One region of the Streptomyces sp. NPDC019531 genome, then DNA from elsewhere that is predicted to be linked to it. Evidence: riboswitches for the same ligand, from Rfam matches in the RefSeq annotation. Region 1 holds a riboswitch; each other region holds the start of a gene.
What was found. Region 1 has a riboswitch for thiamine pyrophosphate ahead of thiO (glycine oxidase ThiO). Riboswitches for the same ligand answer to the same signal wherever they lie in the genome.
Positions count from the first base shown of each region.

Region 1 (3,268 bases):
GCCACCGTGCGCGGGCCCTGGAGGGCGTTGTCCCAGTGGTGGACCAGCAGGCGCTCGCCGTATCTCCCCGAGGGGAAGGAGGCGCAGTCGCCGACCGCGTAGACGTCCGGCACGGAGGTGCGCAGGCGGTCGTCGGCGACGACCTCACCATGCGCCCCGAGCTCGATGCCCGAACCGGCGAGCCACGCCGTGGCGGGCCGTGCGCCGATGCCGACCACGACGGCGCCCGCGGCCACCCGGGAGCCGTCGTCGAGGACGACCGCTCCGGGCTCGACGCGTGCCACGCGCGCGTGGGTGCGCAGCACGGCGCCGGCGTCGGCGTACCAGGAGGCCATCGGGGCGGCCACCTCGGCGGGCAGCGCGCCGGCGAGCGGCCGGTCGGCGGCTTCCACGACCGTCACCGCACAACCCGCCTCGCGCGCGGCGGTGGCGAACTCGGCACCGATCCAGCCCGCGCCGACGACCACGATGTCGTGCCGGCGGGCGAGCACGGGGCGCAGCTGCTCGGCGTCGTCCAGGGTGCGCAGCAGATGCACGCCGGGCACACCCTCGGTGCCGGGCAGCCGGATCGGTTCGGCCCCGGTGGCGAGGACCAGGACCTCGTACGGGAAGGGCCCGGCCCCGGTGTCCAGCTCGTGCGCTTCGGGGCGTACGCGCAGCACCTCACGGCCGAGCAGCAGTTCGATACCGAGGGCCTCGAAGTCCACGTCGAAGGCGGAGCCCTCGGCCTTCCCGAGCAGGACCGCCTTGGACAGCGGCGGCCGGTCGTACGGCTGATGGGGCTCCGCGCCGATCACGGTCACGGTGCCCTTGAAGCCCTGTTCGCGCAGGGCGACCGCGGTCTGCACGCCCGCCATGCCCGCGCCGACCACGACCACCCGCCGCTGTGCCCGCGTCTGCTCGCTCATTTGATCACCATAGTCAACTGACAATCAGTCAGTCAGGAGTCGTGCGGCGTGACCTGCTCCACAACGCTTGTCCCACTGCCGGGCTGCGACTCCCACTCCCATGTTTCCTCAAGCCGCACCCGGCCGTCCGCCAGCTCCACGACCGTCGCGACACAATGCCCTGAGGACGTCGTGCCGTCGCCCTTGAGCTGCACGTACCGGAAGTCGAGACGGTCCCCCGCGCGCGTGCCGACCAGATGTCCGCGTACGACGTCGCCGCCCGCGTACTCGGCCCAGATCTGCCCGTCCTCCTGGTGGTACGTGAACCGGGTCCGTGTACCCACCTGACCTGGGGCCTGGTCGGCCACCGGGGCGAGGACGAGGCCGTCGAGCGAGGGGGGCATGACGGAAGGCTCCCTTACAGAGGCGCGGAACGAAGGGCTAGGGTGGCCAACGTAGAGCACTCGCGGGAGCCCGGACGCACCGGGCTGAGAGGGAGGCTGGCGGCCTCCGACCGTACGAACCTGATCCGGGTCATGCCGGCGAAGGGAGGGGCTGGACGCCCATGTCCTCACGTACGTCAGACGTCCTCGTCGTAGGGGGCGGCATCATCGGCCTGGTCACGGCCTGGCGGGCCGCACAGCGCGGTCTCACCACGGCCGTCGTGGACCCGGAACCGGGCGGCGGAGCCGCCCAGGTGGCCGCCGGGATGCTGGCCGCGGTCACCGAACTGCACTACGGCGAGCAGACCCTGCTCGGTCTGAATCTCGCCTCGGCCCGGCGCTACCCGGACTTCGCGGCCGAGCTCACCGACCTGACCGGCCATGACCTCGGCTACCGCCGCTGCGGCACGCTCGCCGTCGCCCTGGATGCCGACGACCGCGCCCATCTGCGCGAACTGCACGCGCTGCAGCGGCAGTCGGGGCTGGAGTCGGAGTGGCTGTCCGGCCGGGAGTGCCGGCGCCTGGAGCCGATGCTCGCGCCGGGGGTGCGCGGCGGGCTGCGGGTGGACGGCGACCACCAGATCGATCCGCGGCGACTCACGCGCGCGTTGCTGGCCGCGTGCGAGCAGACGGGCGTGGCCTTCAACCGCGTGTGGGCCGAGCGCCTGCGTCTCGTACGGGACCGGGCCGCCGGGGTCACCACGACGGACGGCGACGAGCTGAGCGCGGACCACGTGGTGCTCGCCGCCGGGAGCCTCAGCGGCCGTCTGGAAGGGGTCCCGGAGGCCCTCCTGCCGCCCGTACGGCCCGTGAAGGGGCAGGTGCTGCGTCTGACGGTGCCTCAGCGCCACGCGCCCTTCCTGAGCCGCACCGTGCGGGCCGTCGTACGCGGCAGCCAGGTCTATCTGGTGCCGCGGGAAAACGGCGAGCTCGTGATCGGCGCGACCAGCGAGGAGCTGGGCTGGGACACGACGGTCACCGCGGGCGGGGTGTACGAGCTGCTGCGGGACGCACACGAGCTGGTCCCCGGGATCACCGAGCTGCCGCTCACGGAGACCCGCGCGGGACTGCGCCCGGGCTCCCCTGACAACGCCCCGCTGCTCGGCCCGACGGAACTGCCGGGCCTCCTGCTGGCCACCGGTCACTACCGCAACGGCGTACTGCTGACACCGGTCACCGGGGACGTCATGGCGCACGTCCTGACCACCGGTGAACTCCCGCAGGTGGCCCGCCCGTTCACCCCGAAGCGTTTCCTTCAGCGCGTGGAGCAGCCGGCATGAACATCTCCGTCAACGGGGAGTCGCGGGAGTTCGCTCCCGGAACGGCCCTCGACACCGTCGTGCGGGCGCTGACCCCGGCGCCCTCCGGGGTCGCCGCCGCGCTCAACGAGACCGTCGTCCCGCGCGCGCGATGGCAGGCGACCGCCCTCGCCGAGGGAGACCGCGTAGAAGTCCTCACCGCCGTCCAAGGAGGCTGACCCATGGCCGACGATCCCTTTGTCCTCGGCGGTACGACGTTCTCGTCCCGGCTGATCATGGGCACCGGCGGGGCGCCCAGCCTGGACGTGCTGGAGCGGGCGCTGATCGCCTCCGGTACCGAGCTGACGACGGTCGCGATGCGGCGCGTGGACCCCTCGGTGCACGGTTCGGTGCTGTCCGTCCTCGCCAGGCTCGGCATCCAGGTCCTGCCGAACACGGCCGGCTGCTTCACCGCCGGGGAGGCCGTCCTGACGGCCCGCCTCGCGCGTGAGGCGCTCGCTACCGAGGTGGTCAAGCTGGAGGTCATCGCCGACGAGCGCACGCTGCTGCCGGACCCCATAGAGCTCCTGGACGCGGCGGAGACCCTGGTCGACGACGGCTTCACGGTGCTGCCGTACACGAACGACGACCCTGTGCTGGCGCGCAAGCTGGAGGACGTGGGCTGCGCGGCGATCATGCC
Region 1 is NZ_JBJDQL010000016.1:138,134-141,401, forward strand. It holds gene ACI2L1_RS20685 (NAD(P)/FAD-dependent oxidoreductase) at 1-908, opposite strand, end outside; gene ACI2L1_RS20690 (hypothetical protein) at 941-1,291, opposite strand; TPP riboswitch at 1,344-1,455, shown strand; gene thiO (glycine oxidase ThiO) at 1,453-2,610, shown strand; gene thiS (sulfur carrier protein ThiS) at 2,607-2,807, shown strand; gene ACI2L1_RS20705 (thiazole synthase) at 2,811-3,268, shown strand, end outside.

Region 2 (3,268 bases), on a different contig from region 1:
ACCTCAAGGACGTCACGGCGGGCGTCTTCGCCGCGTTCTACGTTCCGTTCCTGGCCACGTTCGTCGCCATGATGCTGACGGCGGAGGACGGGGCGGCCCGGGTCCTCATGTTCCTCCTGCTGACCGTGGTCAGTGACACCGGCGCGTACGCCGTCGGCTGGCGCTTCGGCACCCACAAGCTCGCACCGCGCATCAGCCCCGGCAAGACCCGTGAGGGCCTGGCCGGAGCGGTGGCGTTCGCGATGGTGGCGGGCGCGCTGTGCATGGAGTTCCTGATCGACGACGGCACGTGGTGGCAGGGCCTGCTCCTGGGCCTCGCGGTCGCGGGCAGCGCGACGCTGGGCGACCTCGGCGAGTCGATGATCAAGCGGGACCTCGGCATCAAGGACATGGGCACACTGCTGCCGGGCCACGGCGGAATCATGGACCGCCTGGACTCCCTTCTGCCGACGGCTCCGGTGGTGTGGCTGCTGCTGGTGCTGTTCGTGGGGTCCGGCTGACCTCGCTCGTACGGCCTTTCCTGTACGGCCGTTTCGGCCCCCGTCCTGTCCAGGGCGGGGGTCTTCTTCGTGGTCGTGGGCCCGATGGCCGCGGCCACCGGGCCCATGGATCTTCTGGACCTGGTCCCCGAATGATCTGCGACACTGGTACGGCTATGCCTAAGCCCGGAGAACTCACTTTCGTCGCCCCCCGCGGAGCCAAGAAGCCGCCGCGGCACCTTGCCGATCTCACTCCTGCCGAGCGCAAGGAGGTCGTGGCCGGGATCGGGGAGAAGCCGTTTCGTGCCAAGCAGCTCTCGCAGCACTACTTCGCGCGGTACGCGCACGACCCGGCGGAGTGGACCGACATCCCCGCCGGTGCGCGCGGCAAGCTCCAGGAGGCGCTGCTTCCCGAGCTGATGACCGTCGTACGGCATCTGTCGACCGACCAGGGGACCACGCGCAAGACGCTGTGGCGGTTGTTCGACGGGACGCTCGTGGAGTCGGTGCTGATGCGGTACCCGGACCGGGTGACCATGTGCATCAGCTCGCAGGCCGGGTGCGGGATGAACTGTCCCTTCTGTGCGACCGGGCAGGCGGGGCTGGACAGGAATCTGTCCACTGCCGAGATCGTCCACCAGATCGTCGACGGGATGCGGGCGCTGAGGGACGGAGAGGTGCCCGGTGGCCCCGCGCGGCTCTCCAACATCGTCTTCATGGGGATGGGCGAGCCGCTCGCCAACTACAAGCGGGTCGCCACGGCGATTCGCGCGCTCACCGATCCCGCGCCTGACGGGGTGGGGCTGTCGCAGCGGGGAATCACCGTGTCGACCGTGGGCCTCGTGCCCGCCATTCATCGGTTCGCCGACGAAGGGTTCAAGTGCCGGCTCGCGATCTCCCTGCACGCCCCCGACGACGAGCTCCGCGACACCCTCGTCCCCGTGAACACGCGGTGGAAGGTGCGCGAGGTGCTGGATGCCGGGTTCGAGTACGTCGAGAAGAGCGGGCGTCGGCTGTCCATCGAGTACGCGCTGATCCGGGACATCAATGACCAGGCGTGGCGGGGTGACCGGCTCGGTCGTCTGCTCAGGGGCAAGCCCGTGCATGTGAATCTGATCCCGCTGAACCCGACGCCCGGGTCGAAGTGGACCGCCTCCCGGCCCGAGGACGAGAAGGCGTTCGTCGAGGCCATCGCCGCCCATGGTGTGCCGGTGACCGTCCGGGACACCCGTGGGCAGGAGATCGACGGGGCCTGTGGTCAGCTGGCGGCCACCGAGCGGTAATCTTTAGCTCGTACGTACACCTTCATATCCGACAGGGGAGCGCCACAGCGCTGAGAGTGCGGCAATCGAGCCGCAGACCCTCTGAACCTCGCCCAGGTCATTCTGGGTAGGAAGTTCGGTCATCACCGTGAACAACAAGAAGTTTCTTGCTGCCGTCGTCGGCCTCGGCCTGGTCACGCTGTCCGCGTGCGGGTCGTCCTCGTCCGACTCGGAGGGCTCCGGCTCCAAGACCGTCACGCTCGTCAGCCACGACTCGTGGGCCGTCTCCAAGAGCGTTCTCGCCGACTTCGAGAAGAAGTCCGGCTACCAGGTCAAGGTCCTGGAGGACGGCGACGCCGGGCAGGCCGTCAACAAGGCCATCCTCACCAAGGACAATCCGCAGGGCGACGTCTTCTTCGGCGTCGACAACACCCTGCTCTCCCGCGCGCTCGACAACGGACTCTTCCAGTCGTACGAGGCGAAGGGCGCCGATCGGATCAAGGCCGGGTACCGGGTCGACGGGAACAAGGTCACGCCCGTCGACACCGGCGACATCTGCGTCAACTACGACAAGGCCTGGTTCACCGAGCACAAGCTCCAGCCGCCGACGTCGTACGACGATCTGATCAAGCCCGCCTACAAGAACCTCCTCGTCACCGAGAACGCCTCCACCTCCTCGCCGGGCCTCGGTTTCCTCCTCGGGAGTGCCGCGAAGTACGGCGACGACGGCTGGCAGGGCTACTGGAAGAAGCTCAGGGCCAACGGCGTCAAGGTCGTCGACGGCTGGGAGCAGGCCTACAACGAGGAGTTCTCCGGTTCCGCGGGGGGCAAGAAGGCGAAGGCCGACCGGCCGCTCGTCGTGTCGTACGCCTCCTCGCCGCCCGCCGAGGTGATCTACGCCGACCCGAAGCCGACGACCGCTCCCACCGGGGTCGCCGAGGGCACCTGCTTCCGGCAGATCGAGTACGCCGGGCTGCTCAGCAACGCCGGGAACACCAAGGGCGGCAAGGCGTTCCTGGACTTCCTGCTCACCAAGGAGTTCCAGCAGGACATGCCGCTCAACATGTTCGTGTACCCGGTCGTCGAGGGCGCCCAGGTGCCGGCCGAGTTCACGAAGTACGGTCCGCAGGCCAAGGATCCCGAGACCATGGACCCGGCGAAGATCGCCGACAACCGTGACGACTGGGTCAAGTCGTGGACCTCACTCGTACTGAAGTAAGGCCCCGCAAGCCTTTCCACCACGGGGCGGCGCGGCTCGGGCTCATGGCCGTGCCCGTCGCGTTCTTCGCCGTCTTCTTCGCCTGGCCCGTGGCCGCCATCGTCGCACGGGGACTCGAAGTCGACGGGACCTGGCAGCTCGGGCGCATCGCCGATGTCCTCACCCAGCCCGACATCCGTCACGTCCTGTGGTTCACCACCTGGCAGGCGCTCGCCTCCACCGCGCTCACGCTCCTGGTCGCGCTCCCCGGCGCCTATGTCTTCGCCCGCTTCGACTTCCCGGGCAAGCAGATCCTGCGGGCCGTGGTC
Region 2 is NZ_JBJDQL010000002.1:425,967-429,234, forward strand. It holds gene ACI2L1_RS04085 (phosphatidate cytidylyltransferase) at 1-500, shown strand, start outside; gene rlmN (23S rRNA (adenine(2503)-C(2))-methyltransferase RlmN) at 656-1,762, shown strand; TPP riboswitch at 1,786-1,893, shown strand; gene ACI2L1_RS04095 (thiamine ABC transporter substrate binding subunit) at 1,890-2,960, shown strand; gene ACI2L1_RS04100 (ABC transporter permease) at 3,005-3,268, shown strand, end outside.
Region 2: it holds a riboswitch for thiamine pyrophosphate, as region 1 does, so the genes downstream of both, ACI2L1_RS04095 (thiamine ABC transporter substrate binding subunit) here and thiO (glycine oxidase ThiO) in region 1, are expected to answer to the same signal.

Region 3 (3,268 bases), on a different contig from region 1:
GCCACCAGCTCGCTGTTGGCGACAGCGCCCACGCTGGACTGGGCGATCGAGAAGAGCAGCAGCAGCGGCAGCGCGGCGCCCGCGTAGGCGAGGACGAGCGTGTTGACCACGGACGCGATGTGGTCGCGGCCGATCCGGATACCGGCGCGGTACAGCCCGCGCCAGCCCATCGCCGGGTTGGCCTCGTGCAGTTCCCAGACCGCCGAGGTCTGGGTGACCGTCACATCGTCGAGTACACCGAGCGAGCCGATGATGACGCCGGCGAGCAGCAGACCACTCATGTCGATCGACGGATACAGACCATGGATGAGCCCGGTGTTGTCGTCCGTGTTGCCGGTGAGCGCGGCCCAGCCGATGAACTGCGAGCCGAGAACGCCGATCAGCACCAGGGAGATCAGCGTGCCGAGGACCGCCACGGAGGTTCTCGCCGAAAGACCGTGGCACAGGTAGAGGGCGATCAGCATGATGGCGCTCGCCCCGATCACCGCCACGAGCAGCGGGTTCGAGCCCTGCAGGATCGCCGGCAGGATGAAGAAGTTCAGCACCATGAAGCTGATGGCCAGCGCGACCAGCGCCATGACTCCGCGCAGCCGTCCGACGACCACGACGGCGAGTGCGAAGATGCCGGCGAGCAGCCCCATCGGGAGCCTGCGATTCACGTCGGTGACCGAGTACTGCAAGTCCCGGGGCGCGGAGGGCTCGTACGCGACCACGACCTTCTCGCCCTCGTGCAACTGCCTCGACTGGTCCGGCTGGACGATCTCCGTGAAGGTGCGGCCGTTGTCCTTGCCGGTGTCGACCCGGATCGTCGCCTTCTTGCAGGTGCCGTTCGCCTGCTGCTCGGCGGAGGAGCCCTCGGCGGTGGAGGTGTCCCCGGTCGGGGTCTCCCCCGAGGCGTTCACCGACTTGCAGCTGACGCTCACGACCTTGCTGACCGTGGCCTGCTGGGTCTGCCGGTCGAAGCCGACACCGGTCCGTTCGTGTGCTGGAGCTCCACCGGGCCAGAGCACCGCGAGCCCCACCACGACGGCCACACCGAAGGGGATCAGGATCGCCGCGATGACCTTGCGCAGGTGCTTGGAGACGGGCGCCGCCGGGCCGTGGTTATGGCTGTGACCGTGCGAGTGGCCGGGTCCACCGCCGCCGCCGGACCCGGGACCGCTCGCATGCACGGGCCCGTCGCCGGGTCCGTGCCCGTGGCTGTCATCGCCTCCACCACGACCGCCGTGACGGCTGTCGTCACCGTCGTCACCGCTGCCATAGCCACCGCCACCAGCGTCCTGCTCGTGGCCGTAACCGTGCCCACCGCTGTGCTCGTGCTCGTGCCAGCCGTCGGCGCCGCCACCCCTGGGGCCACTGGGGGAGCCACTGCCGGGCCCAAGCCGGGGGCCGTTTCCGGGGCCCGGACGGCGCGGAGGCTCGGGGGGCGGGTACGGAGGCTGATGCGTCGTGGTCACCGACCGATCATCGCAAGAACGACAGGGGCCCTCTGTTCACCGCGCCCGAATTGACGCTAGCGTGGTGGCAACTTTGTACACGCGGGAGCTCGGAGCACCGGGCTGAGAGGGCGCTGACCTCCGTCCCAGCGATGTTTCACGTGGAACATCACGTCAAGTGAGTGACGTTCCCCACGAAACGTCGGCAGACGGAAACCGCTGCGTCGACCGCCGAACCTGTTACCGGGTAATGCCGGCGTAGGGAGTAGGTCTCATGACCATCAAGGACGCGCGCACGCCTGCCTCCGAGCAGATCGACGAGGAGGCCGGGACGTCCATCGGCTGGCACAAGGGGTACGTGACGGGCCCAGAGGGCTCGCGCCCCGATCTCCGGGTGCCGGTCCGCCAGGTGCACCTCACCAACGGGCAGTCGGTCACGCTGTACGACACGTCGGGCCCGTACACCGATCCGTTCACCGAGACGGACGTCCGCCGGGGCCTTGTGCCGCTGCGGGAGAACTGGATCATCGCCCGCGGCGACACCGAGGAGTACGCGGGCCGTCCCTCGCGCCCCGAGGACGACGGGATCAAGCACACCTCACCACGCGGTGGCCTGCGCAACCTCGACGCGGTGTTCCCGGGGCGGCCACGCCAGCCGCGCCGCAGCCGCGACGGCAACGCGGTCACACAGCTCGCTTACGCCCGCCGCGGTGAGATCACACCGGAGATGGAGTACGTCGCCATCCGGGAGAGCGTCGAACCCGAGGTGGTCCGGGAGGAGATCGCTGCGGGCCGTGCGGTGCTCCCGGCGAACGTCAACCACCCGGAGATCGAGCCGATGATCATCGGTAAGCGGTTCCTGGTGAAGGTCAACGCCAACATCGGCAACTCCGCGGTCACCTCCTCAATCGAGGAGGAGGTCGAGAAGATGACCTGGGCGACCCGCTGGGGCGCCGACACGGTCATGGACCTGTCCACCGGCCGCAACATCCACACCACCCGCGAGTGGGTGCTGCGCAACTCCCCCGTCCCCATCGGCACGGTGCCGCTCTACCAGGCGCTGGAGAAGGTCGACGGCCGCGCCGAGGAACTGACCTGGGAGATCTACAAGGACACGGTCATCGAGCAGGCCGAGCAGGGCGTCGACTACATGACGGTCCACGCGGGCGTCCGGCTGCCGTACGTACCGCTGACGGCCAACCGCAAGACGGGCATCGTCTCGCGCGGTGGCTCGATCATGGCGGCCTGGTGCCTCGCACACCACAAGGAGTCGTTCCTCTACGAGAACTTCGAGGAGCTCTGCGAGATCCTCGCCGCCTATGACGTCACGTACTCGCTGGGTGACGGCCTCAGGCCCGGTTCGATCGCGGACGCCAACGACGAGGCGCAGTTCGCGGAGTTGCGCACGCTCGGGGAACTCAACACGATCGCGAAGCGTTTCAACGTACAGACCATGATCGAGGGCCCGGGACATGTCCCGATGCACAAGATCAAGGAGAACATCGAGCTTCAGCAGGAGATCTGTGAGGAAGCTCCCTTCTATACGCTCGGCCCGCTGACCACCGACATCGCGCCGGCCTACGACCACATCACCTCAGGTATCGGCGCCGCGATGATCGCCTGGTGGGGCACCGCGATGCTCTGCTACGTCACGCCCAAGGAGCACCTGGGCCTGCCCAACCGGGACGACGTCAAGACCGGTGTCATCACCTATAAGATCGCGGCCCACGCGGCCGACCTCGCCAAGGGACACCCAGGCGCCCAGGAATGGGACGACGCCCTCTCCGACGCCCGCTTCGAGTTCCGGTGGGAGGACCAGTTCAACCTCGCCC
Region 3 is NZ_JBJDQL010000003.1:338,473-341,740, forward strand. It holds gene ACI2L1_RS05845 (YibE/F family protein) at 1-1,457, opposite strand, end outside; TPP riboswitch at 1,529-1,718, shown strand; gene thiC (phosphomethylpyrimidine synthase ThiC) at 1,711-3,268, shown strand, end outside.
Region 3: it holds a riboswitch for thiamine pyrophosphate, as region 1 does, so the genes downstream of both, thiC (phosphomethylpyrimidine synthase ThiC) here and thiO (glycine oxidase ThiO) in region 1, are expected to answer to the same signal.